4 regions of the Fictibacillus sp. NRS-1165 genome follow, and region 4 is predicted to be linked to each of the others. Evidence: riboswitches for the same ligand, from Rfam matches in the RefSeq annotation. Region 4 holds a riboswitch; each other region holds the start of a gene.
What was found. A riboswitch is a leader RNA that binds a small molecule or an ion and turns the genes downstream of it on or off. The one in region 4 is predicted to bind S-adenosylmethionine.
Positions count from the first base shown of each region.

Region 1 (8,156 bases), on a different contig from region 4:
TTTAAACTTCAAATCCTCAACCTTTCCTCCGTCACGAATGAACTTTCTTCTAAACGCGAACTGTGACGCGGTAATGGCAATCCAGCCCACTTGTGCACCGAGGCCTGCCAATGACAGAAGCCATTCAAACACCGTTTTTTCGGCCTTAAATGCGGACAATAAAGAAAGCAAGGCGACGCCTATCGTGATATACAACGCGTTCATCGGAATCCCGCGTTTGTTCACCCTTCCAAGAGCCGGACTTGCCATTCCTTCTTTCGAAAGTGAGTACAGCATACGAGTTGCCGCATACAAACCAGAGTTAGCAACTGATAACAGCGCTGTTAAGATAACAAAGTTCATGATATCCGCAGCATACGGGATCCCGATGCTGTCAAAGACGACGACAAACGGGCTTTCCACTTTTCCTGCTTTAGCCATCGGCATTAAAGCCGCAAGCACACCGATCGCAAGAACGAAAAAGAAAAGTGTTCTCCAAACCGTTTGACGAATGGAGCGTGGAATGGTTTTTTCAGGATTTTCACTTTCTCCAGATGCAATACCAATCAGCTCTGTTCCCTGGAAAGAGAAGTTAACCGCAATCATGGTGACAAACAGCGCGCTGAATCCATTCGGAAACCAGCCGGCTGAAACAAAATTTGTGAAGCCTGGAGCTGAGCTGGCGCCTTTTATATCGATCAGGCCAAAAATCGCCGCTCCGCCAACAATAATAAATAAAATAATGGCGAGAACCTTAACACTCGCAAACCAAAATTCTGCTTCTCCGAATGCTTTTGCAGAGAGTGCGTTCAATGCAAATAAGACTCCTGCAAAAATTAAGCTCCACATCCAAAGTTCTGAATGGGGAAACCATCTCTGCATCAAAGCGGAAGCTGAGAAAAATTCAAGAGCTACGGTAACTGCCCAGCCGAGCCAATAGAGCCAGCCAATAGCAAATCCTGTTCCCGGCCCGATAAATTTAGTCGTGTACGTTTGGAAAGAACCCGATACAGGCATGGCAACCGAAAGTTCCCCAAGACAGAGCATCGTCAGGTACATGATAAAGCCCCCGACGAGATAAGAAATCACTGCGCCTATCGGACCAGCATCATGAATGGTCATCCCCGAACCGAGAAAGAATCCGGTTCCGATGACACCGCCCAAGGAGATCATAAATAGATGCCTTGCTTTCATGCCTCGCTTGAGCCCTTGATCATTTTGATTTGTAATCATCTTTTCACCTCTGATGTAATATGTATGCGTTTTCATTAAGTATTCATAATTTTATCATTTTTTGTCGAAGAAGCCAAAAACAATTTTTTCTAATTCTTTTGATAACTCAGCATATAGTCATTCACCGCCTTCCCAATAAGCGACAGAGCTTGTCTCCCCTCCGCTTCGTCAGGAAGGTTATTGGTAAGCACTGCTGCATATATCTTCGTTTCTTTTAAAGTGAAGATGCCAGCATCGTGCTCAACTCCTTCCAGTTCTCCCGTCTTGTTCGCTATCATGATCGTTTCTTCATCCATGTAAGCAGGCAGCTTATACCGAAACTGCTGATTTTGAAGGATCTGCAGAATGGCTTTCCTGCTCTCTTCCTTAAGCATCCTTCCGCGTCCGATCTCCTTCAGCAGAAGAATGACATCTCTTGCGGAAGTAAAGTTGTTCTTTCCTTGCTTTACCGCTTCAAAATCCATGAGCCTGCGACCGAGCACTGTCTTGCTGCAGCCCATTTCAGCCAGCAGCGCATTAATTCTGTCCATACCCGTTCTTTCAATCATGATGTTGGCTGCCATATTGTCAGAAACCGTAATCATCAACATGAGAACGTCTGCCAAAGTGACGGTTGCCTCACGGGATAAGAGATGCAGAACCCCGGCTCCTCCAGCTTTTCCTTCTTGATGTAATGAAATTTTGGAAGAGAGATCAATGAGCTTTTGTTCTGCCAGGCGGGAAGACTCCATTAAGATCGGTATCTTAATGAGGCTTGCCGCAGGAAAAATATCATCATCCCTATACTCAATATGCCCCTCTTTCGTTTCGATCCTGTAGGCATAATCTCCATTGTGAGCTTCTATAATACCATTTACCCTGCTATTCAGTTCATTTAACTTCATTCCGTGCTCCTTTCTTTCCGGGCATTATATATTTGTATTTTGCAGAGATTGGCGCGTATTCTGTTCGAACCTCCCACTACTAGCCTTCTTTTTCCGGGCAAAAAACTCCTTCCCGGACAGCAAGAAAAAGGAGCGCACCTACTTAGCGCTCCTTCTTTATTTCTTCTGATCGTCCTGTTCTTCGCTTTGGCTCATATCATTCTCGTCGTTATCTTCATTGATATTGATCATATACGCACAGGCATCTGAGCAGTCACCGAACGCCACAACCGCTCCAACCGATTTGGTGTTGGCTGTATGGCTGTTCTGGATGGTTGTTCCGATATCGAGGTTACCGTTTTGAGTCATACCGTTTATGATGATCTTTCCGATTTTAAAAGAATAACGCAATTCTGTTCCATCCTTTTCGCTCTTTACCTACAGTGTATGGCTTGAACAAAAAGGTGATTGGACAGACCAACTCGTTTACCTAAAAACAGGCGGACATGATTTACGGCTGGGCAACGACTGGAGCTGACGGGTTCGCTACCTGGCCCTGATCGCTGATATCCGGATCGAGGTTGCTGTTCACCATGAATCCGGTGGAAGGAGAAAAATCTCCAAGAGAAACCGTAGAACCAACTGACTTTGTGTTGGCTGTATGGCTGTTATGGACGGTAGGGCCGATATCTATGTTACCGTTCATGGTCACACCGTTTGTTTTAATATTAAATATATTGAACAGATAGGGCATGCAGAGACCTCCCTTCTTTTTCTCAACTTTATCCCGGCTGATTGTTGAATGCTGTATCCGCATTTCCGTATTCGTTTTGATCATTGATGTCAGGATCGTATACCATGTTCTTCATCATGGCTTCAGCCGGTGAATGATCCCCTACTGAACTGTTGTCCCCATTGGATTTTGTGTTGGCTGTGTGGCTGTTATGAAAGGTTGATCCCAGATTCAGTGAACTGTTGCTCGCCAGACTGTTTATCTTTAAATAATAAATATTAACCATGCACGGCATTGTGATCCCCACCTTTAAAAGTGTTGGTGTAGTGTATGATAAATGTCCCTTAAAGGTGAAAAAGGGATGTTCCCGGTCAACATCTCCATATTACGATTTGAAAAAGCTATTGAAATCTTCCAACAATTATTGTAAGGTATAGAGAACTAATTTTATAGTAATTTGGTTTCTTATCCAGAGAGGTTAAGGGAATGGCCCGTTGACACCTCAGCAACCTTCAGCTCAAAAGCTGAAAAGGTGCTAAGTCCAACAAGTTCGATATGAACTTGAAAGATAAGAAGAATGACCTCGAAATTTTCAAAGTCTTCTTCTTTAAGAAGGCTTTTTTTATTTTTATTGGGCCGCTGGAAGATACCGAACCAACAGGAGGACCGTGTTATGGGATTATTAAAAGATCTGGAAGACAAAATATTAATTGCTGATGGAGCCATGGGAACGCTTCTATACTCATATGGGACGGACTGCTGTTTCGAACAGCTGAACCTGACCCATCCTGAACAGATTCAGTCCATCCATCAGGCCTACATTCAGGCTGGTGCACATGTGATACAGACCAATACTTACAGCGCCAACTATATTAAACTGCAAAGATATGGTTTGGAGGAGCAAGTGAAAGATCTGAACAGTGCCGCTGTGAAACTTGCAAAAAAAGCAGCTGCGAATGGAGAGTATGTTCTGGGGACAATCGGAGGAATCCGTGGAACCGGTCCAAGCTCGCTTTCAATTGAAGAAATTAAGAGAAGCTTCCGGGAACAGCTCTACTGTCTGCTGTTGGAAGGTGTAGACGGCCTGCTATTGGAGACCTTTTACGATCTGGAGGAACTCGAAACCGTACTCGAAATTACACGAAGCCAGACCAGTGTCCCGATCATCTCACAGATTTCCCTGCAGGAAGTCGGAGTGTTAAACGACAGGACGCCTATCAACACTGCGATTAGACGCCTTGAAGACTTAGGAGCAGATGTCGTTGGGCTCAACTGCCGCCTTGGCCCTTTTCATATGATCAAGACGCTCGAAGAAGTGGAGATTCCGAAGCACGCCTTCCTTTCCGCATATCCAAATGCCAGTCTTCCTTCTTATGTCGATGGAAAGTTTCAGTATGAAGGAGACGCCGAGTATTTTAAAAACAGTGCTTTACTGTTCAGAGAACAGGGTATCCGCCTGCTCGGAGGCTGCTGTGGTACGACGCCAGCTCATATTGAAGCATTCTCCAAAGAACTGCATGGACTGCAGCCGATTACTGAAAAAGTAGTTAAAAAGAGGCCGGAGCCAGTTGCCGTTCGTGAGGCAGGACAAAAGCCTGAGATTTCCCTGCCTGGCATTTTAAAGGAGAGGCGATCAGTGATCGTGGAGCTCGACCCTCCCCGAAAGCTCGATACTTCCCTTTTCTTTGAAGGCGCGAAGGCATTAAAAGAAGCCGGTGCAGATGCGATTACACTTGCAGACAACTCTTTGGCATCTCCAAGGATCTGCAATACTTCCCTTTCTTCATTGGCGAAAGCTCAGACAGGCGTCCAGCCCATCGTCCATCTCGCTTGCCGGGACCGGAATATCATCGGCCTTCAATCCCATTTAATGGGGCTTCATACACTCGGTCTGCACGATATCCTGGCGATTACGGGTGATCCGGCAAAGGTCGGCGATTTCCCTGGAGCCTCCAGTGTCTATGACGTTACTTCCATCGAACTGATTAAAATGATCAAACAGTTCAACGAAGGTGTCTCTCTTTCCGGAAAAGATTTGGGGCAGAAAACACAATTCACAGTTGGGGCTGCCTTTAACCCGAATGTAAAGTCACTTGAACGTGCGGTTCAGCGGGCTGAGAAGAAAATAGAAAGCGGGGCGGATTACTTTATCAGCCAGCCGGTCTACTCTGAAGAGAAACTGCTGGAGTTCCACGATGCCGTCAAAGGTTTGCCGGTTCCGTTCTACGTTGGCATCATGCCTCTCACGTCCAGCCGCAATGCCGACTTTCTGCATTATGAGGTGCCGGGCATCAAACTGACGGATCAGATACGTGAACGCATGGCAACGTTTAAAGATGATCCGGTATCTGCAGCAAGGGAAGGGCTTCAGATCTCAAAATCACTGATTGATGCAGCTTCTGAGCTGTTTAACGGCATTTATTTGATCACCCCTTTTATGAGATTCGAACTGACAGCTGAACTGACACAATATGCCTACGAAATTGACCGCCAACAAACAAGGAGGATTCAGAATGTCTAATCATACCCTTCAACAGCAGCTTAAGAAAAAAATACTGATCATGGACGGGGCGATGGGCACCATTCTCCAGCAGGCTAATCTGACTGCCGAAGATTTTGGCGGCGAAGACCTGGAAGGCTGCAACGAGAACCTTAACTTTACCCGTCCGGATGTAATCCTCGATGTTCATCTTCAATATTTACACGCAGGTGCCGACATCATAGAGACAAATACATTCGGCGCCACTGATCTTGTACTCGACGAATACGGAATCGGCTATAAAGCGTATGAAACGAATAAAAAGGCAGCTGAAATTGCACGGGAAGCTGTTAACCAAGTATCAACGCCAGACTGGCCGAGGTTTGTAGCCGGGGCAATGGGACCGACTACGAAAACCTTGAGTGTAACAGGCGGAGCTACGTTTGAAGGGCTGACCGCTTCGTATGAAGAACAGGCAAAGGGACTCCTTGACGGAGGTGCCGACCTTCTTCTTCTTGAAACGAGCCAGGATATGCTCAACGTCAAAGCCGGTTTTATCGGTATCAAACGAGCGTTTAAATCCGCCGGAAAAGAAGTCCCACTTATGGTGTCAGGCACCATCGAGCCGATGGGAACGACGCTGGCGGGCCAGTCCATTGAAGCTTTCTATATCTCCCTGGAGCACATGAAGCCTTTGGCAGTTGGCTTAAACTGTGCGACCGGGCCGGAATTCATGACCGACCATATCCGCTCGCTCTCCGCCCTCTCCCTTTCCGCGGTCAGCTGTTATCCGAACGCCGGCCTTCCGGATGAAGACGGTAACTACCATGAGACACCGGAGACCCTTGCAAAGAAAATCAGTGCTTTTGCCGCTGAAGGCTGGCTGAACATCGCAGGCGGTTGCTGTGGTACAACCCCTGATCATATCAGGGCCATCTCCGAAGCGTTAAAGCCACTGAAGCCGAGGACTGTCCCTGAAAGCCATTCCCATACCGTATCAGGGATTGAACCGCTGATCTATGATGATCCTTCCATGCGCCCGTTGATGGTCGGTGAGCGCACCAACGTGATCGGTTCACGTAAATTTAAGCGGCTCATTGCAGAAGGAAAGTTTGAAGAAGCAGCTGAGATCGCCCGCGCTCAAGTAAAAAAAGGTGCTCACGTTATCGATATCTGCCTTGCCGACCCAGACCGCGAAGAGCTGGAGGACATGGAAAACTTTATTAAAGAAGCGGTAAAAAAGGTAAAAGTTCCTCTTGTGATCGATTCTACGGATGATGAAGTACTGGAGAAAGCGCTGAAATACTCTCAAGGAAAAGCCATCATCAACTCGATTAATCTGGAGGACGGTGAGGAGCGGTTTGAAAAAGTCGCCCCCATCATCTCCCGTTACGGAGCCGCGGTAGTTGTGGGAACGATCGATGAAAAAGGCATGGGGGTAACAACCGGCCGTAAGCTTGAAATTGCCAAACGATCCTATGATCTTCTTGTCAATAAGTACGGCATCACTCCGAGCGATATTATTTTTGACCCTCTCGTCTTCCCTGTCGGTACAGGAGACGAACAGTATATCGGTTCCGCTAACGCGACGGTGGAAAGCTTGAGAAAGCTGAAAGAAACGTTCCCTGAATGCCAAACGATTCTTGGCATCAGCAACGTTTCGTTCGGTCTCCCTCCTGTCGGGCGGGAAGTTTTAAATGCTGTGTACCTGTATTCCTGTACGCAGGCGGGTCTGGATTACGCGATCGTAAATACGGAAAAGCTGGAGCGCTACGCTTCTATTCCTGAAGAAGAAGTAGAAATGGCAAAAGCCTTGCTGTTTGAGACGACTGATGAAAATTTGGCTGCATTTACGGAATTCTACCGCGGCAAGAAAAAAGAGGCAAAAACGCCTGTCGTGGAACTTCCTCTTGACGAACGCCTCGCTTTTTATGTTGTCGAAGGGACGAAGGAAGGGCTCATTCCTGATCTGGATCTTGCACTGTCTCAGTATGATGCGCCATTAGAGATTATAAACGGGCCGCTTATGGCAGGAATGGAGGAAGTCGGACGGCTCTTTAACGATAATCAGCTCATTGTAGCTGAGGTTCTGCAGAGCGCCGAAGTCATGAAAACCGCCGTCGCCCACCTTGAGCCCCATATGGAGAGCAGCGGAGCGGTCAGCACAAAGGGCAAGGTGTTACTTGCCACAGTGAAAGGGGATGTCCATGATATCGGCAAAAACCTCGTCGATATCATCCTCGGCAACAATGGCTATGAAGTCGTCGATCTTGGGATCAAAGTAACTTCGCAGGAGTTGATTCAAGCCATACAGAAGGAGAATCCGGATGTAGTTGGCCTTTCGGGACTGCTTGTAAAATCTGCCCAGCAGATGGTGCTTACCGCCACCGATTTACGGGAGTCCGGCATATCCGTGCCCATCCTTGTGGGCGGGGCTGCCTTGACCCGTAAGTTTACAGAAAACCGGATCGCCAATGAATACGAGGGTACAGTGCTGTACGCCAAAGATGCCATGGATGGGTTGAGCCTTGCGAATAAGCTTCAAAAAGGAGTGGTGTTTGAAAAGCCCGCTGTGAAGGCAACTCCAGCGGAAGACAAGGAACTTATAGCCTCTCGATCAGGCACTGCGGTTGCAGTACCTGCTAAGGTTCGCCCTTCTGTTGATCAAAGTCTTAAGGTCTTTGTGCCGAAAGATACGGAACGGCATGTGTTTAAGTCGTACCCTTTATCTTCTGTAGTTCCTTATATTAATTTGCAGATGCTCCTCGGTCACCATTTAGGGGTGAAGGGAAAGGTCTCACGCCTGCTTGCGGAGAAAGATGAACGGGCACTGGAGATAAAAGGAATAGTCGATGAGCTGCTTCGGGAG
Region 1 covers NZ_JBDPNU010000040.1:15,913-24,068, forward strand. Annotated here, with positions in the region: gene ABHN01_RS17620 (amino acid permease) at 1-1,212, opposite strand, end outside; gene ABHN01_RS17625 (serine hydrolase) at 1,302-2,096, opposite strand; gene ABHN01_RS17630 (spore germination protein) at 2,253-2,486, opposite strand; gene ABHN01_RS17635 (spore germination protein) at 2,587-2,829, opposite strand; gene ABHN01_RS17640 (spore germination protein) at 2,858-3,103, opposite strand; SAM riboswitch class I at 3,271-3,383, shown strand; gene ABHN01_RS17645 (bifunctional homocysteine S-methyltransferase/methylenetetrahydrofolate reductase) at 3,482-5,329, shown strand; gene metH (methionine synthase) at 5,322-8,156, shown strand, end outside.
Region 1: it holds a riboswitch for S-adenosylmethionine, as region 4 does, so the genes downstream of both, ABHN01_RS17645 (bifunctional homocysteine S-methyltransferase/methylenetetrahydrofolate reductase) here and ABHN01_RS04155 (alpha/beta hydrolase) in region 4, are expected to answer to the same signal.

Region 2 (8,156 bases), on a different contig from region 4:
TTACAGGTCCTCAAAGTATAAGTACGGGACGTGACCGTTTAATTGGATATAAGCAGGCGCTGGACAAACATCATCTCCCTATTGATGAAAGACTGATAAAAGAGGGAGATTTCAAGGCAGAGAGCGGTAATAGGTTAACAAAAGAGCTGATCAAGCAAGACTTTAAGACTGATGCCTTATTAATAAGCAATAACTTTATGACACTAGGGGCTTACCATGCCATAAAAGAGTCAGGTATTCGTGTACCAGAAGATCTGGCCATCATTGGTTATGATGACCCTGACTGGGCTGCAGTTTCCAATCCTTCTTTAACAGCCGTTAAACAGCCGGCGTATGACCAGGGGGTTCAAGCTGCTAATTTAATCTGCGAAAGAATTAAAAGAAAGGATCCATTTAAACCAAGAGAAATCTACCTGGATCCGTCACTGATAGTTAGAGAATCTTGTGGATGTTGATAAATAAATAAGGCAAAGGAGGTGATTTCTGCATAGAAGTTAAACGATTAACTTATTTTTCTCCTGTGTAAGGATTTTTTTGTCATGTTCAGTTAAACGATTAACCAGAAAAGGTGGAAAAAGAAATATGATAATTGTAGTAGGCGGGGATCATGCGGGTTATCCTTTGAAGAGTAAAATTGTAAACGTTATCAAAAACATGGATTATGAGGTTATTGATTGTGGCTGTTTTGATGAAACACCAATAGATTTTCCGGATATCACTCGGGAAGTGTGCGATAAAATCCTTTCTGGAGAAGCGGAAAAGGCTGTTTTAGTTTGTGGCACAGGAGTGGGCGCTTGTATTGCAGCTAATAAAATTCCCGGTATCCGTGCAGCTGTATGTCATGATGTACATTCTGCCCATCAATGTGTGGAACACGATGATGTCAATGTCATGTGTATAGGAGCGCAAATTGTTGGCCCTTGGCTTGCTGGTGATTTAGTCGCCAGTTTCCTGAACGCTGAGTTCAGTACAGATGAAGATTGCAGAAGAAGGGTTGAAAAGCTTAAACAAATGGAGAACTATTCACGCCGTTAAGTGAGGTTATAAACACCCTATTAAAGGAGGAAGTGACATGCCTGCTTTGGAAATACCTTCTAATCGTTGGAAACGAATTATTCCAGTTGCTTTTTTAATGTATACCATTGCTTTTATGGACAGGACCAATATTAGTTTTGGTTTGTTTGGGATGCAAGAGGATTTGGGGATCGATGATAAGGATGCAGGCCTTGCAGCCGGAGTTTTCTTTTTTGGTTATTTGTTTCTTCAAGTACCGGGCGCTTTGCTGGCACAGAAATGGAGTGCCAAGAAATTCATTTTGATTTCTTTGCTTTTCTGGAGTGTTTTTTCAATAGCAACAGGCTTTGTCCAAAATTTTACGCAGCTTCTTATTGTCCGATTATTGCTGGGGGTAGCTGAGGGCGGAGTGTCGCCTGCTACTATGATCCTGTTAACAAAATGGTTCCCATTAAATGAAAGGGCCAGGGCCAATGCCTACTGGTATTTATGTATTCCGTTTGCTTCGATCATTGTGGCCCCATTATCCGGTTTCATCCTTACTCATATGGATTGGCGGTGGATGTTTATAATAGAAGGGATTCCGCCTCTATTATGGGCACTGGTATGGTGGTTCACGATTGACGATGAACCGAATCAGGCCAAGTGGATCTCTAAACAGGAGAGGGAATACTTAGAAACAACGTTGGCGGCGGAAAGAAAAGTCATTAAAAAAGCTGCACCGCGCATAAAAGACGCTCTAACCAATCGAAATGTTATTCTTTTGCTGCTTGTGTTCTGCTTTCTTCAAGTCGGTTTTTATGGCTTTGGACTCTGGCTTCCAAAATTAATAGACTCCATATCCTCCGGAAGTTTAATGGTGACCAGTTTGCTCTCCGCTCTTCCTTGGATCGCTGCGATGATCGGCTCAGTTATTAACTCGAAACGCGCAGACCGAACAGGGAATTATAAATGGACGTTAGCGGTGCCGATATTGGCAGGAGCAGGGTGTTTACTGATCTCTGTTTTATTCGGCCGCAGCAACCCTATCCTGTCGATTTTGTTTTTATGTCTGTGCCTAGGATTTATGTATTGCTATGGAGTTTTTTGGACAGCGGTTTCAGCCTATTTAGCAGACGAAGTGTTATCCGTTGGAATAGGCACCATTAACGCTATAGGGAATTTGGGAGGATTTATTGGTCCTTTTATGGTGGGATATCTCATTTCAGGAACCGGCAGTTTTCTCTTTGGAATTGTCTTCCTCGTTTCCTCGTTAACCTTATCAGGAATATTGGCATTATTTTTAAAAGAAAGGAACAAAGCGGTGGGTGCGGAGAAGATCATCATCAGCAGCTAAGGGGAGTTCACAATAATAATCGGTTAAACCGGTGCACGGATTGTCGGATGGGTTGATTCGTCTCTTGATAGGATGAGGATGAAAGGAGGGAAATGATAGTGGATTCGCTTAAAAGCATGAATGATGCATTACTGTATATAGAGGAAAACCTGGATGATGAGCTCGATTATCGCGAGGCCGCAAGAAGGGGTTGCTGCTCTGAGTATCATTTTAAACGGATGTTCTCGTTTCTGGCAGGGATCCCGTTATCGGAATATGTTCGCCGCCGCAGATTGACACTGGCTGCTTTTGAACTAATGAACGGTAACTGTAAGGTCATTGACGCAGCCGTCAAGTATGGATACGGTTCTGCCGACGGTTTTACAAAGGCATTCCAGCAGCTGCACGGCGTTACCCCGACAGAAGCAAAGAAGAATGGTCATTCTCTAAAAGCATTTCCGCGTATGTCCTTTCAGTTATCCATTAAGGGAGGAAATGAGATGAATTATCGGATCGTCGAGAAGGATGCGTTTCATGTCGTCGGGATCAAAAAAAGAGTGCCATTGGTCTTTAGCGGGGTGAACCCTGAGATCGCTGCGATGTGGCAGAGTCTAAACCCGGATATGATCGATGAGTTAAAAGGTTTATCGGATGTCGAGCCAAAAGGGCTGATCAGTGCATCCACTAATTTTTCGGAGAGGCTAGCCGAGAACAGTGAGCTTGATCATTATATTGGGGCTGCCACGACAGCTGGGTGTCCGGAGCACTTCGAGAAGCTTGATGTAAAACCGTCTGCATGGGCTGTTTTTGAATCAGCCGGCCCGTTTCCTGATACGTTGCAGAACATTTGGGGCCGTATCTATTCCGAGTGGTTCCCGTCATCGTCGTATGAACAGGTGGAAGGACCGGAAATTCTCTGGAATGCGGATAAAGACACCTCGTCCAAAACCTTTAGAAGTGAAATCTGGATTCCCGTCAAAAAGAAATAACAAGACAAGCATCGGCCCAAGCAGGCCGATGCTGTTTGTTTTAATGCGGCTGAACGGTCGTTTCCTCGATCCAATACGCCTCCCTGATATTCACCTGTTTACGCAATTCCCTGATGATGTCGATGGTGATTTCGCCCTCTTCGTAAAGATGCTGAATTTCGTCCCTCTCTGCCTGGAAGGCTTTGATCTGGAGATCTCTTTTCATCAGGGTGTAGTGATTGGATTCCTCTCCTTTTTTCGCCAGCTTGAACTGCCGGATGAGGCGATTGTATTCCCCGATGACCGCTAAATAACTATTTTTATTTTCAGGAGTGATATGGTTCCTTAAATAGTGAATGGCTGCTTTCGCCATGCTCACTTTTAGCTTCACCAGCTTTTTTGTCCTTGCGCGACGCGTTTTTTTACGTTCCTTATGTTTGGGTATAAAAAGCTTTAGCAAGGCAAACAAGCCGCGTTTAAAAAGCGTCCAAAGGAACAATCTCCTGTATTGCATCCGGTTGGTTCGGGCGAGCCGCCTTCTCTGGATATGTTCCCCGATGAGATGCGCTGTCTCCCGGTCAACCTCCCCGGCTCTTTTTACATGCACATAGTAGCGGACTTCCGCTTCGAGTGCCGTAAGCCGTGCCTCGTTTTCTTCCCGTTTCATTTGCTCCGAACTCTTTTCACTTACCTCATTGCGTACCGTATTGTAATTGTTGATGACGGAAATGGCCGCGCTCCGGTTCTCATCGGTTATGGATTCCTCGATCGAATGGATGGCTGCGTCGATGGTCCGGAGCGCTGCTTTCCTTTCCATTTCCTCTTTCAGCGTATTACGGTCGCCTTTTTCCGTTCGTGAAAGAACCGGCAGAAAAACACTGGCTGCGATCAATGTAAACAAGATCACACCGGCTGCGATAAAGAGGATCAATGAACGCTCCGGAAAGGGAGCTCCTCCCGCAATGACAAAGGGAATCGTAAATGCACCAGCAAGGGTAACCGCCCCTCGTACTCCGGAAATCGTAAGGATGGATATCGCTCTCAGAGACTGCATGTGAGGCTTCTTTTTTTCCATCCATCCCCTCCACGTGGCCGAAATCCACAAAAAGCGAAGAAGAATCAACGCCACGGAAATGATGAGAGTGTACACCGTAACCTGCCAGTTATTGAAGAGGGGATCCTCAAGGATTTCATTGATCACGCTTGGAATCTGCAAGCCGAGCAGCACAAATACCAGTCCGTTTAATATGTAGATGAGAACCGTCCAGGTGCTTTCGGAAACAATTTGCAATTTTCCAGCGGGAATCCGGCTGCGCTCCTGATGGATGGCATGGATAATCCCGGCGGCAACGACCGATAGAATCCCCGAGAGATGGAAATGTTCGATGATGTAAAAGATAAAAAAGGGCGTAAGGAGCTGGATGAGCATATGGATCGTCACATCCTCCATACCGAGCCTCCGAATAAACGTCCTCAACTGGATGATCACGATAACCAATAACGCACCGCCGAGGAACCCTCCAATTGAAATCACGACAAAACTTCCACTGGCCTGTGCCAATGAAAAAGCGCCGGTCACCGTTGCGGCAACGGCAAATTTAAAGGCGACCAACCCGGAGGCATCGTTCATTAATCCTTCGCCTTCAAGAACATGCATGATCGGCTTCGGAATCTTTACCCGCGCCGAGATCGAGCTTACAGCCACCACATCGGTAGGGGATAGAATCGCTGCAAGGGCAAAGGCTGCAGGCCATGGGATCGTTGGTATGAGCCAATGGATCAAGCTTCCGATCACCAAGACTGTGAGAAACACGAGACCGAGGGCGAGCAACAGGATGGGTTTACGGAGCTTCCATAAATCCTGCCTCGAAACATGCCTTCCGTCGTGGAAGAGCAATGGCGCGATAAAGAGAATAAAAAATAATTCCGGCTCCAGAGGAATTTGTAACCCCAAGGGAAGGGAAGCGAGCGTTACGCCCAATGCAATCTGGACGAGCGGCACCGGTATGTATGGCAAAAGGTGATTGATTAAGCTGGATAGCCCGATCAGGGACAGCAGCAATAAAATAACGAGAAAAAACTCCATGATCTGCCTCCTTTCATATTCAGTTTGTACCACAAATGTGTTTTTCATTGTACATCTTTGCCTGTTATTTTTTGCGGGAATCATGGCTTTTTATCTGAACATTTTGGATGGTAAAATACGGTTGGATGCTGGAGAGGAAGTCAATTGGAAGAATTGAAATATGCAAGAACAAACGCCGCCTTTTATTATTTGCCATCATACCTCTTTCCATTGTTGGTTATCTATTCGCTGTCTACAAGGAATCACTGTTCTACTTGTACGAATGGATGTTAATGCTTCTTTTCGCAGCTTCCATTATTTTAGCGGTTATCAGTATGATTAAAATAAAAAGCTTTTTAAAATGGATTTCTGCATCCATCCTGGCCTAATTCCAACCTTTCCACTATGAATGCCATTGACAATGGAGGATAATCGCTTTATTATTAAAAATGTTCTAATAATAATTACATATCCGTTCTTATCAAGAGAGACTGAGGGATTAGGCCCTATGACGTCCGGCAACCTCCATTTTGGAAAGGTGCCACTTCCTGCAGAATGAAGTCATTCTGAAAGATAAGGTGATTGAATGTATAATCCAATGCCTCTTTCATGATGAAAGAGGCATTTTTGGTTGGAAAGAAAGAGGGGGTTGTAACTTGATAGAAGTGAGAAATCTGGTGAAGGTGTATCGATCAAAGAAAAAAGAGATCGTAGGGGTCAACAATGTTTCCTTATCCGTCAAGGCGGGGGAGATCTATGGCATCATCGGATACAGCGGCGCCGGCAAAAGCTCCCTGTTACGGTGTTTGAACCTTTTGGAGAAGCCGACATCCGGCGAGGTAGAAATTGATGGGGTCAATCTGCCTTCACTAAAAGGAGAAGACTTAAGAAAAGCGCGGTTAAAGATTGGGATGATCTTTCAGCACTTTCATCTCGTCAGTTCAAAAACCGTCTATGAAAATATTGCGTTTGCCTTAAAAGCAGCAGGCAAATCGAAGGATGAGGCGGAGAAGAGAGTATTGGAGCTATTGGATCTCGTCGGTCTTGCGGATAAGAAGGACCAATATCCGGCTCAATTGAGCGGCGGGCAGAAACAAAGGGTCGGAATTGCCAGGGCGCTCGCCAATAACCCGAAGGTCCTATTATGTGATGAGGCAACGTCAGCACTCGATCCGAGTACAACGAAATCCATCCTCAACCTGCTAAAGGACATTAACCGAAAGCTGGGATTGACCATCGTTTTGATCACGCATGAAATGGAAGTGGTGAAGGAGATCTGCCACAAGGTTGCCGTCATGCAAAACGGTGAAGTGATTGAGGAAGGCGGAGTCTATGACATCTTCTCCAATCCTCAGGAACCATTGACCAAAGATTTCATCAACAGTATCCTGCAGTATGAACTGCCTCAGCAGCTCATCCAAAACCGTAAAGGGAAGATCATCAGGATTCAGTTCAAGGGCGAGATTGCAGAAGAATCGGTAGTGTCTGAGCTCTTCCAGAAATACAAGGTCAAAGGGAACATCCTGCATGGAAAGATTGAGTACATACAGGAGATCCCGCTCGGTATTTTCATTATGGAGCTTACCGGTGAAGGTTCTGAAGTAGAGAGAGCGATCGAATATATTACGGAGAAAACAAGGAGTCTGGAGGTGGTGCATGATGTCGCTTGATTCACTGGTGCAGCTTCTTCCGGATTTAAACAAGGCGTTCTTCCAAACGCTTTATATGGTAGGCATCTCTTTAGCCGTGGCCATCATCATCGGGCTCCCGCTTGGTGTATTGCTTTTTGTCACGGAAAAAGGATTATTCCTTGAAAACTCGGCTGTGAAAAGTATTACAGGATGGATCGTCAACCTGATACGTTCCATTCCGTACATTATTCTTTTGGTGGCGCTGTTGCCGTTAACGGATTTGCTGACAGGGACAACGATTGGGCCGACTGCGGCTTCTGTATCCCTCTCTGTTGCCGCGATTCCCTTTTTTGCAAGGATGGTTGAAACCTCGCTCCGGGAAATCGATAAGGGAGTGATCGAATCGTCGGTTGCAGTCGGGGCAACCTCATGGATGATCATTAAGGATGTGCTTCTGCCAGAAGCCAAACCTGGCCTCATTCAAGGATTGACGATCACGACAATCTCTTTGGTCGGTTATTCGGCCATGGCAGGGATTGTCGGAGGGGGAGGAATCGGGGACCTGGCCATCCGGTTTGGTTACTATCGCTACGATAATACTGTGATGATCACTACCGTAGTCGTTCTGATTCTACTCGTACAAATCATTCAATTGGCCGGAGATAGGATCTCCAAACTCGTAGACAAGAGATAAAACAATAGGGGAGAGAAACCAATGAAAAAGTTTACTTCAGCACTCATTCTACTATTCGCTATTGCTGTTCTTTCAGCGTGCGGATCAACCTCCAGCGGATCATCAGGCGCGGGAGACAAGAAGGACATCAGCATTGGAGCAACAGCCGGACCTTACAGTGATATGGTATCGAAAGCGATCAAACCTGAACTGGAGAAGAAGGGTTATAACGTTAAGGTGGTCGAGTTCAGTGATTACATTCAGCCGAACCTGTCATTAGCCAAAGGATCCATTGATGCGAACCTGTTCCAGCACAAGATCTATATGGAGAATTTCGCAAAAGAAAAGAATTTAAAGCTTTCTGAGCTGATTATTGTACCAACTGCGCCAATGGGCGTCTATTCCGATAAATTCAAAAAGATGGAAGACATCAAAAACGGCAGCACGGTGGCCATTGCCAACGATCCTGTTAACCTTGCAAGAACGCTGA
Region 2 covers NZ_JBDPNU010000015.1:32,552-40,707, reverse strand. Annotated here, with positions in the region: gene ABHN01_RS05565 (LacI family DNA-binding transcriptional regulator) at 1-455, shown strand, start outside; gene ABHN01_RS05560 (RpiB/LacA/LacB family sugar-phosphate isomerase) at 583-1,035, shown strand; gene ABHN01_RS05555 (MFS transporter) at 1,073-2,350, shown strand; gene ABHN01_RS05550 (AraC family transcriptional regulator) at 2,449-3,318, shown strand; gene ABHN01_RS05545 (Na+/H+ antiporter) at 3,359-5,383, opposite strand; gene ABHN01_RS05540 (hypothetical protein) at 5,491-5,751, shown strand; SAM riboswitch class I at 5,838-5,942, shown strand; gene ABHN01_RS05535 (methionine ABC transporter ATP-binding protein) at 6,019-7,032, shown strand; gene ABHN01_RS05530 (methionine ABC transporter permease) at 7,022-7,687, shown strand; gene ABHN01_RS05525 (MetQ/NlpA family ABC transporter substrate-binding protein) at 7,709-8,156, shown strand, end outside.
Region 2: it holds a riboswitch for S-adenosylmethionine, as region 4 does, so the genes downstream of both, ABHN01_RS05535 (methionine ABC transporter ATP-binding protein) here and ABHN01_RS04155 (alpha/beta hydrolase) in region 4, are expected to answer to the same signal.

Region 3 (8,156 bases), on a different contig from region 4:
GAAATCACATCGATCACATTAAAATAAGACGGCAGCAGCCGTCTTATTTTTATCTTTACCCTTCCTTTTGAGGGGGAAGGTGGGTAACATACGTCCCTGCGATCAAATCATGAATGCCCCTTTTGTCTTTTCGTATACCGACCATAAAGGCACTGACAATCAATGCAATGCCTAGCGTGAGCCCGTAAATAAGGCCCCCGATCAACACCCTCATGACCATCGCCCCAAACCCAAGCTTGCTGCCATCTGCCTTTACAATCCGAATGCCACAGATTCTTTTGCCAATCACATAACCACTCCAGAAGATTGGCAGCAAAAGCGCATAAAGAAAACTCACAACATTCGTAAACCAATCGCCACCCGGATCTTCTGATATAAAGTCTCCAGTAAATAAAAATCCGATGAACGCTAAAATAATACCGATAATAAGTCCATCCAGTATACAGGCTCCTAGCCTGATCCAAAAACCAGCCGGCTGCTGCACTTCCATCATCCATCCCCCCACAACGAATTTATAAATCATCTTACAAATATTACTAATGGACAAAAAAAAGAACAGCCCAAAGGCTGTCCTCATTGAAATAATTTATTTGTTTACCGGTACAACGGCACCTTTATATTTCTGATTGATAAAGTCTTTGATCTCTTTAGAATGGAGCACTTCAACGAGCGTTTTTACTGTTTTAGCGTTTTTGTCACCTTTACGTACAGCAATAATATTTACAAATGGTGAATCGGCGCTTTCAATGGCAATTGAATCCTTTTGAGGGTTCAACCCAGCGTCGATCGCATAGTTCGTATTGATCAGGACAGCGTCTCCCTCTCCCTTTTGATACGCTTTTGGAAGAAGGCCCGCCTCTATGTCTGCTTTAAATTTTAAATGCTTAGGATTTTTTGCAATATCCTTGATTTTGGAATTGTAGCCTTTACTTGCTTTCAGTTTGATCAGGCCTTCGTGTTCAAGAAGGGTTAACATACGTCCATGATCTGCAACAGAGTTACTCATGATGATGGTTGCGCCATCTGGAAGCTCTTTTAATGATTTGTACTTTTTAGAATAAACGCCGATTGGTTCGAGATGGATACCACCGGCATTTTCAAACTTATAATTTTTGTTTTCCTTCATTTGAGATTTCAAATATGGAACGTGCTGGAAGTAGTTAGCATCAATCTCATTGTTCGCAAGCGCTTTGTTAGGCAGTACATAATCCTGGAACGTTTTGATTTCAAGATCAATTCCTTTTTTCTTCATTAAAGGCTTGGCCGCTTCAAGAATTTCAGCATGAGGGACATTGGATGCTCCCACAACGATTTTATCGTCAGCAAGTTTCTTCTCTTTTCCTCCGTTTGCCCCACAGGCAGCAAGTGCTGCTGTCAGTGCAAGCATAAGGACGATTGCGATAATTTTTTTCATGTTGCTCCTCCTGGTTGTGTAATATAGACCTTAACGTTTATCAATGGTACGAGTTACATTATCCCCAATCAACTGGATGATAAATACAATGATTAGGATGATCACAGTAGCGACAAACGTTACATCATTTTGCGTACGCTGGAATCCTTCAAGGAATGCCAGATTTCCGAGCCCTCCCGCTCCAACTACTCCCGCCATTGCTGTATAGCCGACAAGCGCGATGGACGTGACCGTAATACCGGAAATCAGTGCGGGGAGACTTTCAGGAATCAAAACTTTAAAAATGATTTGACTGTTGCTGGAACCCATCGATTTTGCCGCTTCGATGACTCCCTTATCAACCTCCCGAAGTGCAATCTCGACCATCCTGGCGTAAAACGGTGCAGCGCCGATGATCAAAGCAGGAAGTGCCGCATTCGCTCCAAGCATAGATCCTACTAAGAAAAGGGTTAGCGGAATCAATAAAATGATGAGAATGATAAACGGTATGGATCGAAAGATGTTTACGATTGCTGCAATGACAAAGTTAAAAAACTTGTTCTCCCATAGGTTCCCTTTACCCGTTAAAAATAATGCCAACCCTAAGAAAAGACCGATAATAAAAGTGGCGAGGACAGCGATTGCTGTCATGTATAGCGTTTCTCCGGTAGAGGCCCACATTTGCGCCCAATCCACGTTCGGAAAAAGATTATTCATATGAGATCACCTCCACTTCTACTTTCTGCCCATTCATATAGGTTACCGCTTCATCGACCTCTTGATCGGCACCTTCCAGTTGAATGAACAAGGTTCCATACGGTCCGTTCTGCGTTTGGGATACCTTGCCCTGAAGGATATTCACATGAACATCAAATTTTCGGATCACCTCAGTGATAACAGGCTGCTCCGCACTTCCGCCAACAAAAGTAAGCTGAACAATCTTGCTTTGCGGCTTTTCAGAGGCCAGCTGTTTGATCATATCCGTTGTTTCTTCCGGCTCCGTTATTTGCTTGACAAAATCTTTCGTAATGAACTCTTTCGGATGTCTGAAAACATCGAGAACCGGACCCTGTTCCACAATCCTGCCATCTTCCATAACCGCTACACGATGACAGATTTTTCGGATCACATGCATCTCATGTGTAATAAGAACGATGGTCAAATCCAGTTTTTGATTAATCTCAACCAATAGGTTAAGGATGCTGTCCGTTGTTTTCGGGTCCAAAGCCGAAGTCGCCTCATCACACAGAAGAACTTTAGGATTGTTCGCCAAAGCACGAGCGATCCCCACTCTTTGCTTTTGTCCTCCACTCAATTGGGACGGATACGATTCACCACGCCCTTCGAGTCCGACAAGCTTAATCAGTTCATCGACTCGTTTTTGGCGCTCCTCTTTTGGTACACCTGCAATCTCCAGTGGAAAAGCAATATTTTCCTTTACCGTTCTGGACCAAAGTAAATTGAAGTGCTGAAAGATCATGCTGATTTCCTGACGAGCTTTCCGCAGCTCCCTGTTACTGAGCTGGGAAAGATTTTTTCCGGCTACAGTAACATCTCCGCTCGTCGGTCTTTCCAGCATGTTGAGCATACGGATCAACGTACTTTTCCCTGCCCCGCTGTATCCAATAATCCCGAAAATTTCTCCTTGTTCTATGGAAAGGTCAACATGGTCAACCGCGTTTACCGCTCCGTCTTTCGTCTGGAAAATCTTTTTAACTGCGTCTAATGTTATCAAGAGACTGTATCCCTCACTTTCTTAAAATAAAGAATGCCCTTCTGCAGGTCATGAGCAGAAGGGCATAATCATTTATATATGCACCGTCACTCATCTCCCAAAGCAGGCTGCTTTGCAGGATTTGGCACCTTTTTAAGCAGGTAATGCTTAACGGTTGCCGGGTTTCACAGGGCCAGTCCCTCCACCACTCGCGATAAGAACGAATTTTGTTAATCGCTATTTAGTTCGCTTTTCTTTACACGTTTCGAATTTTAACATTACCCATTGGGGAGTGTCAATCCATTGTTCATAAATTTTAGATAGAAAGACCCGTTTCTTTTGACTTAGGAATTCTTTTTGCATAAAAAGAGGAGAGATTCCAGTTTCAGCTGTTCTCTGTACGTACCCGAAAAGGTCACTTTCTTTTGCTTGATTAAATCGCTAAGCCGATAATGGCCGTCAAGCATCTCTTGAAGTTCACCCCGGCTGCCCGATATCATCAATGTTTTTTTAGAACCGCTGCTTTTACTTGTAAAGGAAAAATATATACATTCTGCTTCAGCCTTTACATGAGGAATTCCCATTCCAATGAGCGGCTGAAGAAAGGCTGTATTTTGAACCCTTTCCTGCCATTGAATCCAATCCATAAACATCCCCCTCTTAAAAAACATCTATAGGTAAATGTTCTGGAGGAGGAGGATGTCTTCCTTGAATTTTCCTTCGACAGATTACATACGCCCTGTCGATTATTAGCTTGCTTTTTCATGTACTTTTAATTTTTTTGGTTTTGCTTTTTTCCAGGCCTTTTTTTCATGGTGCCTGTACGGGGTTGCCTTTGGTGTTTCTTCATTATTGCCCCATTTCTTATCGTGGTTCTCATGTTTTATCTTTTCAGAAGCATCAGGGTGTTTTGGAACAGTTTTCATCTTGGTATTTTTTCCGTGCCGCGTGTAATCTGCTGGCTGTTTATGATTAGGTTTTGGTTTCTGTATAGTCTTTGAGGAATGACGCTTAACCGCTTTTGAACCTTTCCCCTGTTCCATTTTTCGGACCTTCTGATTTTCCGATCCAGTAACTCGGTTATTTTCTGCCTGTCGGTCTTCCGGTCTGGATACAATCTCCTTAGATGAGGTGCCCTGCAAAGAGCTTGTCTTAATGGTTATCGTTTCAATAGTTCTTGGGTGTCTTATCATTTTTTCTGAGATTTTCTTTTTATGGTTTATTTCTTTTTTCGGAAGCTTGCGATCAGGTTCGATCTTTTCCTTTAGTTCGGTATATGACATGTTCTTCACTTGATGAAGAGATATATTCTTATCTTTTCTTTTCGCATCCAGGTACATCATATATTTACCGGAAGATACCCCGTTCTTTTGGGCGACTTTCCGTTTTTCCGTGTTAATACTTTTTACCATGATAGCCGCTTTCGTATTAAAGACCGCGGCATTTCGTTTTATGGATGAAACCGCTTCATCCAATGAAGATGAAAGTTTATCATTTTCGGCGTCCACAATCGTGGTACCAATCATTACATCCGGGTTTTCTGTTAAATATCCCTTGCTTTCATAGGCATTCAGCAAAGATGAGGCGAACTGGGAGAGGCTTACGTTTTTTTTGTGATTTAATGATTGGAGAATTTTTTTGCCTTCCGCATTGTAGGCTTTAACTTTTATGACTTGCAAATCATGGTTAACTCCCGTTTCAAGACTCGGATTTACATCAAAACTCACATAAGCCGCAACAGTATTGTCGTTGCGGCCCAGTGGATAGACTCCTGAAAATAAAACATATATAAGCAATGCTCCTATAGTAAGTGAAAGAGAAGGAAAGAGCAATCGTCGTACCCTGCTTTTTGTAAACCTTGAAATACTGTATTCCATACCTACCACCGGATGTTCTCCGCGTGGTACTCTTACGGTAATGAAACAGCCATCTTTCGTTAATAAAACGGCTTTTCCTTTCTTTACTTCCATTAAAACACCATTTTTCATCCCACATATCCCTCCTGCTAGGCGAAGGATCTGCTTCGTATCATAACCATCATGGGATTTATTGCTTTTTTGCTTTACGAATTAAGACGTACGTTCCCCACGAATAATTACAACCGTTTAACTTCCCCTTATTTAAGGCTGAATATAAGACTTTAACGCTTTAAAGTCCCCTAGATATATTAGCGATACCGCTATTATATATTTTCGATTTCTCTCTATTGTTTTACGACTGCAGGAAACCATACTTAATAAATCTTTTATAGGAAGTTGTTTTTTCTCCAATAAAAATTCAGCCATTTCTTGGTTTTCTACTAACAAACGAGCGATTTCTTTTGCATTTTCCCTTGCATCAACGTGCTTCGGGCAGTGTTTGCTCAACACTTTAAAGTTCAAGCTGAATTCCTTCAGCAGTTTTTGGTATTCTTCGATTTCATAAACGCGGTTTTCTGCCTGGATTTTTTCTTCGTAATGCTCCATGGCAGCTTTCTGTTCTGCATAGCTGTCTTCGAGACGGCCTTCTTCATCCTCTTCATCCGGCTGCAAGTAGATGAGTCGGTTCTGCCTGACTTCTTTTCTTATATAGTCAATCACTCTTCGGCGTATGACCATGTCGGCAAAAGAAAGAAAACGGCTTCCCTGACCTTCTTGATATTGATCAATGGCTTCATTAAACGCGTAGAGACCTACACTAAATTCGTCCATCGTACGATCTATATATTGACTGCATACCTTTGAAGTCACTTTCTTAATGAACGGCTGATAAGCTTCGATCAGCTCGTTTCTTAAGGAATCATTCCCTCTTTGAATTTTTAATACTTTATCTTCAATGTTAATTATTGGTGTATTGTTGCGAATAGCTGGTACAAATGCAGTAGACATAGTTTCACCTCTTAAATCCAGGTTGTTTTGTACTTTTGGACAAAATGAATGATATATTGCCAAAAGTCGACAGGAGCAAACATGTTTCAAGCTCTCCTATACATTTATACCATTGATTCGCAGGTTTGTAGGATACAGTTGTATAACAATGTTACAGGACTCATAACAATTGTAATGTTTTTGTCATGCGCCTGAAAAGGAAAAGTTTTACAGTCTTTACCTATAAATCGTTTGGAAGCGGTGACTTGCTTGCTATCACTGCTGTTTGGAGATGTCGTTTTATTCTGCTGCACCTGAGTCAGTATGTAAAATTTATTACACATTTCCACTTGATTTTACCACATAATCCATCTATTACATCTTAAAAAACCCCCTTAAAAATAAAAAAAGACACAAATCGTGTCTTTTAAAGGTACTTTTTTAAGTTTTTATACAAAAAATCAACTGATTGCATGGCATAAATCTTCTTGACAGCGATCCCCCGATTTAAAAAAAGGAGGCAAGGAACACTTGTGATGCTGTACTTTTCAGCAAGCTCTGGCATTGCATTTAAGTTGCAGGCTCCGATTTTAGGTTCAGCATCTTGTGACTGGCTTATCGCTTCCAATGTAATATCCAGCATCCGCCTTCCCATTTTACATGTGCCGCACAGCGGTGTCTGTATGTATAGAGCAGCCGGCTCCTCTGTTGAACCCTCAATAAAATCACGAATCTCTATGTTTGTTAAATCCTTCATATCCCTCTCCAGTTGCAAATGTTATTAAGCTCTGTTGGTCCCCTGTGTATTTGAATATCCCGGATTCAGTGGATCTTGTCAACTGAACAAAGTCAAGAAATCCTCTATACCTTTCAATGGATAAGACATGCCTTGCATCTAAGAAAGAGGATTTCTCGCCGTCATATAGATCCTTATCCTAAACATTCTTTATTTACTGTGAAACGCGCCCCAAGCAATATATTAGCGAGATACATGAGCGGTGTTTTTGCTACTTCACGGTACATTTTATGAATATAAAGATGCTCTGCATTCGGAAGCTCCCTCTGAAGCATTTTTCTTAATTTTGCTCCTGCCTCATCTGCATCAACCAAAATATATACATCTCTGTTCTCAATTTCAATGGCCAGTTCTTCAAGCCGTGACAGCCCCATCGTTCCATTTGTACAGATGATCTCAACGGGTTCATTAAGGATAGAAATCAGCTTATCTTTGTCTGATTTTCCTTCTACTATAATCACTTTATCCAAGTTGTTATTCATCAATCATCTCTCCTATATCTTCTAAAGAACAAGTATTAAAGCGATTGATATTTTCCCTTACTTACTATAATACCCTTTATTTTATTAGAATCCTCTTTGGAATGTTAATAAATCGACTTACCATTTACCCGCCAGGTCTGAATATCTTACTACAAGAGAGCAAGTTAGTAAGGAAATTCTTACTATCTTCACTTAAAGCCGTTTAATGATTTTAAAAAGGGGATATTGTTTCTCTAAGTTCAGCAGCACAAAGCAAAAGGCTGTTGGCAAATACTATCTAGCATTAAGAGGAGGAATTTGAAATGGCTAATAATAATAACCGAGACGGAATGAGCAGAGAAGAAGCAGGACGCATGGGCGGAGAAAAGACATCAAAAACTCATGGTAAAGATTTTTATCAGGAAATCGGCAAAAAAGGCGGTAACGCAACTTCTGAGAACCACGATCAGGAATTTTATCAAGAAATCGGTAAAAAAGGCGGAGAAGCCACGGCTGAGAGCCATGATAAGGACTTCTATCAAGATATAGGGAAAAAGGGCGGAGAAGCCACGGCTGAGAGCCATGATAAAGATTTTTACCAAGAGATCGGTAAAAAGGGCGGAGAAGCTACTTCAGAAAGTCATGATAAAGATTTTTACAGAGAGATCGGTAAAAAAGGCGGTAACAGCCGTAGCGATGATTAATAAATAACCAAACAAGGACAAGCCTATGGGCTTGTCCTTGTTTCCTTGTGCAGCTTCAATGCTTAAGACCAGTCATGGCATTAGCGCTTTCGAAATTAACACCAGCCCTCATCGCAACCCTGAACATAACTATTGGGATATTCTGCTGAACTGTTTTCTTTTTTATAAATTTTGTCAGCATCAAATTCAAAGCCTTCATCCATTTCATACTGATTCCCCTGGTCAGAAAAGATGACGCGGCC
Region 3 covers NZ_JBDPNU010000028.1:29,151-37,306, reverse strand. Annotated here, with positions in the region: gene ABHN01_RS14155 (metallophosphoesterase) at 1-27, shown strand, start outside; gene ABHN01_RS14150 (RDD family protein) at 56-490, opposite strand; gene ABHN01_RS14145 (MetQ/NlpA family ABC transporter substrate-binding protein) at 587-1,414, opposite strand; gene ABHN01_RS14140 (methionine ABC transporter permease) at 1,445-2,110, opposite strand; gene ABHN01_RS14135 (methionine ABC transporter ATP-binding protein) at 2,103-3,128, opposite strand; SAM riboswitch class I at 3,216-3,328, opposite strand; gene ABHN01_RS14130 (hypothetical protein) at 3,452-3,754, opposite strand; gene ABHN01_RS14125 (anti-sigma factor domain-containing protein) at 3,857-5,095, opposite strand; gene sigI (RNA polymerase sigma-I factor) at 5,228-5,974, opposite strand; gene ABHN01_RS14115 (thioredoxin family protein) at 6,381-6,710, opposite strand; gene ABHN01_RS14110 (toprim domain-containing protein) at 6,884-7,231, opposite strand; gene ABHN01_RS14105 (KGG domain-containing protein) at 7,534-7,914, shown strand; gene ABHN01_RS14100 (YusG family protein) at 8,010-8,156, opposite strand, start outside.
Region 3: it holds a riboswitch for S-adenosylmethionine, as region 4 does, so the genes downstream of both, ABHN01_RS14135 (methionine ABC transporter ATP-binding protein) here and ABHN01_RS04155 (alpha/beta hydrolase) in region 4, are expected to answer to the same signal.

Region 4 (8,156 bases):
ATAGATGTTTCCGGGCCTTTTATCAAGATGCATCGGGAGTCTCGAATTGCTGACCCAGTATTTAGAAGTAGCCAGATAATAATAGTAAGCCAGGCTGAAACGCTTTACCTGTCTTGCGTTACCCGGTATTTTCCTTTTTTCATTAAAGATCCAGACAAATTTATACCCCTTTTTACTTTTTAGCATTTCTTCATAAATATATTTTGGGCTGTCAGAGTAGTTTTTTCCTAAAAAGCTTTCAAAAACCACCGTTTTTTCTTTTAAGGGCAGCCGAATAAATAGGCTTCGATAAAGAACTAAAAATATTTTGCGCTTGCTTCTGATGGCTCCTGCTGCATTATAAAGAAAATGGTGAAGCTTAATTAATCCGCTAAAGATGGCCTTCCTCTCTTTTTTCAGCTGATCCACCTCAGCTTTTACAAGTATATTTAACTTCTTCATCGATCGGGGGTTTACTTTTTTTGCTGATATTGAAGCTTTGTTAAAGGTTTGCTCAACCTGCTTTCGATCCGCAAGAAGCATGATGACCGATCGGCGGTAATAATTTAGAAACTGCTGATCAAGAAAATTGGACGCCGCTGCATGATTGCCATAACAGTCTTTCATATCATTATAGATCCGCAAAAAATCACCAACCTTTTTATCCCTTTCGAGCTGGGAGAGCGCTGGGTTAGTGATCGGATCGTTCCTGACCCTCTTATAATAAAGACAGTCCGTTAAATAAGGACATCGATCTAAATAAATCATGGCGGGTATCAGGAAAGAAATGTCTGAATAGCACTCCACCTCCTCAGTAAATCTGAGGTTGTGGCTATGTATAAAATGAAGTGAAATTAATCGGTTGAGTACCGAATTATTTCTAAACAAGCGGTCTTTGTTCCGATTTTCTAAAACTTTATGTGTGCGCTCAGGGAGATCGGCTTCTACTTTAAAGGTAATCTTCTTTACTCTTCCGGATAGCATGCTGTACTGCCCAATACTTTCGGTCAGGAGCTGAATAGTGGTCAAAGGCAGATAATCATCACTATCCAAGAAGTAAACATAATCACCTGTTGCAGTATCCAGCCCTGCATTTCTGGCGGCCCCGACGCCTTTTCGTTCTGTAGAATGGATAACGCTTATACGATCGTCCTTTTTTGCGTATTCCATGATCACTTTACGGCATGGTTTATCAGAACCGTCATTTATAAGCAATATCTCTAAATTGGGGTACGTCTGGTTGATTACCGAATTCAGGCACTCTGGTAAAAATTCTTTCGTATTATAGATTGGAATAATAACAGATACCTTTTTGATGATTATTCCCCCTCCTTCTACAGCCATACATCATGGAAATGTTTTTTCAACGTTCATTCTAATAGTTCCAAAAATTGAAATAATATCCATGATTATACCATAAAATTCCTAAACATCGACAAATGTGTCGATATAAACATTAAAAAACCAGCAATGATTGCTGGCTCCATTAAAAATAGTTATAGGGAAGATAGTACACTTGATAATTAGGAAGCCTTTCAAAACCAAGCTTTTGTGCAATAACGATGGAATCATACCTAAAGCTTTCCGTTGTCCAATGAGGGGAAATCCCCATGGTCATGCAATCAGTGATCATGCCATGAGCCATACACGTTGCGAGCCCTTTGCCCCGATGTGATGTGTCATAAACATGGATGCCAATCTCCAGGTCATCTCCACAAGCAAATACACTTATACATGTGCCAATGATTTTGTTGCCATGGAGAGCAGCCCATCCCAGCCCATGTAAAAAGAATGCTTCCTCTGAACTCCAGAATTTACTGATGATCTGTTGAGAATCCAAGAAAAGCAACTGTGGAGTAATTCTCAGCACTCGATAATCTTCAGGCAAGGGATTAAGTCTAAAAGATGAAAATTGCTCTGGGTGAAACTTGAAAGGCACCCGCTCACCGACTTTTAATCCCACAGGAAAAATAGATGGGATCACGTCCTGCCACAGTTCAGAAGGATAGACTTCAAGATTGAAGTCTTGCTCACCAACTTCCAAGGCTTGTGACTTTATAACATCCGCTATAAATGGCTGCAGACAGGAGTTGAATGCATGGTTTGTACAGTCTCCTGCCAGATAAAACATCTCATTAAACGCCCAGACTAATGTGGTGGACGGCGTTTCAACATCATCGACAAAGATCTTTCCGCGGTTTATTCCTGAAATGACTCCCTGTAATACGGGATGATGCTTTTGCTCTTTAAACAGTTTCTTTATATTAGCGTATTGTTCACGAGGCAATTCATAAATCATGACTTGATTGTTCTCCTTTGTTTTAAGAATTTTTCACTTTATTAGTATCAACTCTTAAAACTGAAAGGCGACAAGGCGATTTTGATTCGTTCCGTATCAAATCCCCCCCTTATATTGGTAATTCATGTATACAATCAGTTTAGCATGCTTTCATAAAAAAAGGGCTGAAAAAGGAACCCCCCACTCAAACTCTCGTTTCCTTCAATTTTATTAATTTCATGTTTAATCCTTCAAAAATCAGGAAATATATTCAAGCAAGTATGGTAATAAAATCATAATAAATGGACCCACTACATATAGCGCATAAGACATATTACCCCTTCTTTCGACAACAAGCAGGGATATTGTTCAAAGGGAAGAAAAAGTAGGAAAACAAAGAGGAAAGGAGAATGGTGATGACCAGTGACGTGCTAAAAAAACAGATTCACCAGCATTTCAACACAAAAAAGATAAAGGATGAGCAGCTCGAAACATTGCTGGTACGTTTCATCCTATCCGTTAAGAAAGGGAAATGAGCAAACTGGTGCCAGGCACCGCGTTTACACACATGTGTAATGACGGTGCCTGGCACCAGCTTTTGACTATACAGCGGCCTTCCTGCTCTCTTTAGGATGAACATCGTGCCTGCCGTAGTGTTTTGCTAACACATGGCCATAAACGGAGGCCAGGATCTGCTGAAACAGCATCCCGACAACAACAGGTACTGCAGTTACCGGTGAAAAGTAGGTGAGCGCAATAACAGAACCGGCGCTAATATTACGCATCCCTCCACTGAAAACAAGGGCTATGACCGTTTCTCTTTTCCAACCAAAAAACATACCGGTCAGCCAGCATATTAAGTATCCGCTGGCCGCAATAAACAGAACGAACAAGCCAATCAACAAAAGTTTGCCGTTCACATGGACCAAATAGGGGGTAGCTACCGAAGCATTGATGGCGACCACAACACTCATGCAGATTTTAGAAACAGGCGAAATTCGTTTGCCAAACGTGTTTTTTATCTTTCCTTTTGTCCAATGATTCAGCAGCATGCCGATGACAGACGGAATAACGATCATAATCAGCAAGTCCTTTACCATGGACCATTCATCAATGGAAACGGTCTCTCCAACAAATAGCGCCAGGCTATAAGGAACGACGATCGGTGATAACAGTGTATCAATCAATATAATGGAAAGCGCGAGGGTACTGTTGCCTCTATAGATGGACACCCATATGCTGCTTGTCACGCCGCACGGTATAACCATTGCCAATACAAGTCCGGTGATGGTATGAGTATCAGAGGAAAACGCAATGTGTCCGACTCCCCATGCCCACATCGGCATCACGATATGCAGGATGATAAGTGCTGTCAGTATGGGCAACGGCCGGGAAAGTGTATGGCGGAGATGATTGAAATTAGATGCTAAACTACCTGAAAATGTCATGAATGAAAAGATCCATGGGACTAAAAAAAGCCAGCTCTTCAGTTCGTTCGTAAGCAAAATTCCTAGGATGACACTTGCGGGTGTAATAAATGGCATCCATCTTTCAAGCTGTTGGTTTATTTTTTCTATCACATTTATCCTTCTTCCGGTCTAAGTCTATTACTCTAACAGTTTATTAATTTACAGTATAAAATATTTTAGATTTTGGTGCCAGGCACCAAAATAATAGCACCAAAATAAAAAAATAGCATAGGATGTATACATACCGGTTTGAATGAGTTGTCCCAATTTAGGATTTTCCAATTGACAAACTTTTAAATTTATTTTACATTAAATAAAATTATATACTTCTTATCAAGAGAGGTGGAGGGAATTGACCCTGAGAAACCTCGGCAACAGACTCTTTTAGAGCACTGTGCCAATTTCAACAAGCCGAGTTGCTTGGAAGATAAGAATTGTGTTGATCATTCTTCGGTCTCTTCAACCCCTTCTTATGTTTCAGTGAACATAGGAAGGGGTTCTTTAACATCCTAATTCCAAGTAAATAGATAAGAATAGTTATTTATAAAAACTGAAATTTAAGGAGTTGGTCATATGGAAAAGCATGACTGTATCCACTGGAAAGGAAAAAAGCTGACTGCAACTGTACATTATCCAGATTCCCCCGTAGGCAAAGAGCGATCCAAGCGGCCAGTCGTTGTTATTTGCCATGGGTTTACAAGCAATCGGATCGGAGTAGATCGCTTGTTTGTTAAAACCGCTCAGCACCTTTCAAAAAATCAATTTGTAGTCATTCGGTTTGATTATGCGGGATGCGGAGAAAGCGAAGGAAACTATGGTGAACATTGCTTTAAAGACTTGATTGACCAGACCCATGCTGCTGTCAGCTTTGCCCTGCAGCTGCCTGGCATTGATCCCGATCAAATCACGCTGCTCGGCCATAGCCTTGGAGGCGCGGTCGCCGTACACTCTGCAGACCGCGACGAACGGGTAAAACGGTTGATCCTCTGGTCGGCGGTAGGAAAACCGTTTGAAGATATCGTAAAAATCATTGGACAAGAAGAATACAGCAACTTATTTATTAAAGGGTATGTGGATCACTTGGGTTATTCCCTGACCACAACATTCATGCAGTCGCTTAAAAAGTTTCACCCGTTAGATCAGCTTTCCCGATTTACCGGTGACGTGCTGCTTGTTCATGGTACAGATGACAAAGACATTTCGGCCCATTATTGCAGTGAATTTTTTGAGAAAACACGAAAAAGAGCCTGTGGAAACAGCAACATTCATCTCATTAAAGGAGCTAACCATACGTTTTCTTCCATCCCTCACTTCAATAAGTTGATTGCTGCGACCACCGCCTGGCTCACTAAGAGTTCTTCTCCTTTGAAGGTGCCTGGCACCCTTACTTCTATTTCCTCTTGACAACAGCCATGATCGTTAAGAGGAGGGCAAGCAGTACGGCGATGTAGACCGGTGTGATCCAAATATAATAGACCGATCCTGGATCCTCTTTAATAAAGCCTGTGTTGATACCAATTGTATTCCAATGAAAACGCACGGGATTTTCAGCATTTACCGAAAACCTGTCTAAATACAATGCTTTTTGCGTGACTCGTGCTACTACATAAATCAAGCTGAGCATCAGCAGAATGACCTCAGCTACTAGTTTTGCTCAATCCTTCACATCCTCTATGTATTTGAATTTTGCGCTTTCTGCCTTCCCATCGCAATACTTTCATCCCAGAGTTTTACATTCACCCTGCATACAAAAACCCCTTTTTTTATTTCTTATTCAAAAGAGCCGCTAAACTTAACCATATTGTTCTTCTCCATTCCATATCGTAGTATAATAGCTTTTGTATTTTTAATCGGACCCGCTGCCCATCTTGAACGTTTTAAAACATAAGGGGAGATCAACTTGAAAACAAAATCAAATGGAATTCTAACTGGACTAATCATTCTGCTGCTTACCGCCGTCTTTAGCTCAGGATGTGCCCAATCGCCTAATTCAGCCCAAACAAGCACAAATCCGGGCAACAATGCAGATGATCCTGCGGCCAAACAAGAAAACCCTTCGTCAAATAATGTTAAAACCAATACCGCCACAGGACAAAACGCAGTAAATGGCATCCCGGCTACCGTTACATATGTGATTGACGGCGATACATTGGACGTAAAGCTTAGGAATGGAAAAAAAGAACGTATTCGCATGCTTCTCATCGATTCACCTGAAACAAAACACCCGAGGCTTGGTGTTCAGCCATTCGGACCGGAAAGCTCTAAATTTACGAAATCACAGTTGACCGGCAAAAAAGTCGGTGTGGAGCTGGACGTTTCGGAGCGCGATAAATATGGAAGACTGCTCGCTTACATATGGATCGGCAAGCAAAACTTTAACCAGCTGCTCCTGGAAAAAGGCCTTGCCCGTGTGGCATATGTATACCCGCCGAACACGAAATACGTTGATCAGTTCCGTGCCACACAGAAAAAAGCTCAAAAAGCAGGGATCGGAATATGGTCGATCGAGAACTACGCCCAACAAGACGGATTCCATGCAAAAGCGAAAGACAGCCGAGCAAACGGAACGGTTTCTGGAGGGAGTTCACAAGCAAACAATCAGGGCAATCAAGGAAAAACATCTGAGGAACCAAAAGGCAGCTGCAACATTAAAGGAAACCAATCGGGTATCTACCACATGCCTGGCGGAGAATACTATGACCGGACGAAAGCCGAGGTCATGTTCTGCTCCGAGGCTGAAGCTCAAAAAGCAGGTTATCGAAAATCACAGCGTTAATCAGTGTTAAAAAGGTAAGAGCCGCATCAGCTGTTTACTCCTGATGCGGCTTTTTATTTTCATTTTAGGTTTTTGGTTTCATGCCCATCACAACCGTTGATTCAAGTTCACTGGAGCGGACCACCCTTGACAACAATCCGATTTCAGTAAAAGTTGCTAGAGATAGCGGTGCCTGCCGGTCACTGGTCTCCACCAGAAGATAGCCTCCAGGTGCCAGCCAGTTTGGCGCACCAGCAGCCACCCTCCTCTGGATGTCGAGGCCGTCCTTACCGCCGTCCAGTGCTATTCGGTCCTCGTGGAGACGGGCCTCAGCAGACAGCAACCCGATCGCATCCGTCGGTACGTAGGGAGCATTTGCAACCAGAACATTAACGGAGCCGCGGAGGGTTTCTGGGAGAGGTTCGTATAAGTCACCTTGATATGCATGGCCACCTAAAGCATCAATATTTCGGCGAGCGCACTGAACCGCTTTGGGATCAATGTCTGAAGCGTACAGCTGGATGTCTTCATGGCTGGCTGCAAGTATTGCACCTACAGCACCTGATCCGCAGCAAAGATCAACGGCAATATCTCCCGGCCGTATAATATTTGCTGCTTGGGCAACCAGGAACTCTGTTCGGCGCCGCGGGACAAAAACATCAGGGTCCACTTCGATGCGGAAACCGCATAGCTCTGCCCAGCCAACGATTTGTTCGAGAGGATAACCTGCCATTCGCTCGTTTATCATAGCATCCAGCTGTGCTGGTGTTTCCGCCTCATCCATAAGCAGCCGGGCCTCTTCCTCGGCATAAACACAGCCAGCACTCCTTAGCCTGAAGACAACCGTGGAAAACATGGTATCTTTTGAAAGATCTACATTCACGTGTTTTACCTCTTTAGTTTTATTTTGGTGCCATTATTTTGGTGCCATTATTTTGGTGCTATTATTTTGGTGCTATTATTTTGGTGCCAGGCACCACGATTACACACTTGTGTAATGGCGGTGCCTGGCACGCCAAACGGGCACGCCACTACCTTAAAAGAACGACAGCCCAATCGTGAAGATGACACCCGATACAAGAAGGGTGGTCACGCAGTATCCCATGATGTCCCTGGCACCCAGGCCTGCGATAGCCAGTGCCGGCAGCGCCCAGAACGGCTGCGCCATATTCATCCATGCTTCACCGTAGGCGATCGCCATCGCTGCGATGCCAGGATCGACGCCGAGCTGCTCTGCGGCCGGCATGATGAACGGCCCCTGTACGACCCAGTGCCCTCCGCCGGACGGCACGAAGAAGTTAACAAAACCTGAGCTCAAAAATGCAAAGAACGGGAAGGTGGACGGGTTGGAAACCGAGATAAACGTGTTGGTGATCATACCTCCCAGGCCTGACAGCTCCATCATCCCTTGGATCCCTGCATAGAACGGAAACTGAATTAAAATGCCTGCCGTCCCTTTTGCTGCATTGGCAACCGCGTTCATATAAGACAGCGGTGTGCCGTGCAGAAGAAGGCCTGTCGTAAAGAACAGCAGGTTAACGGTATTAATATCAATCTTAAAACCATTCTCCACTATGTAATAGACGATGTACGAGTAGCCAAGCACAGCGATAGCCAGGCTGAGGATTCTGCTGTTTTCCATCGTCACGGCAAACGTGCGTTTTACTTCAGCCGG
Region 4 covers NZ_JBDPNU010000012.1:98,936-107,091, reverse strand. Annotated here, with positions in the region: gene ABHN01_RS04170 (bifunctional glycosyltransferase/CDP-glycerol:glycerophosphate glycerophosphotransferase) at 1-1,323, opposite strand, end outside; gene ABHN01_RS04165 (GNAT family N-acetyltransferase) at 1,466-2,278, opposite strand; gene ABHN01_RS04160 (bile acid:sodium symporter family protein) at 2,860-3,837, opposite strand; SAM riboswitch class I at 4,054-4,160, shown strand; gene ABHN01_RS04155 (alpha/beta hydrolase) at 4,300-5,130, shown strand; gene ABHN01_RS04150 (hypothetical protein) at 5,117-5,350, opposite strand; gene ABHN01_RS04145 (thermonuclease family protein) at 5,627-6,502, shown strand; gene ABHN01_RS04140 (putative protein N(5)-glutamine methyltransferase) at 6,567-7,337, opposite strand; gene ABHN01_RS04135 (TIGR00366 family protein) at 7,518-8,156, opposite strand, start outside.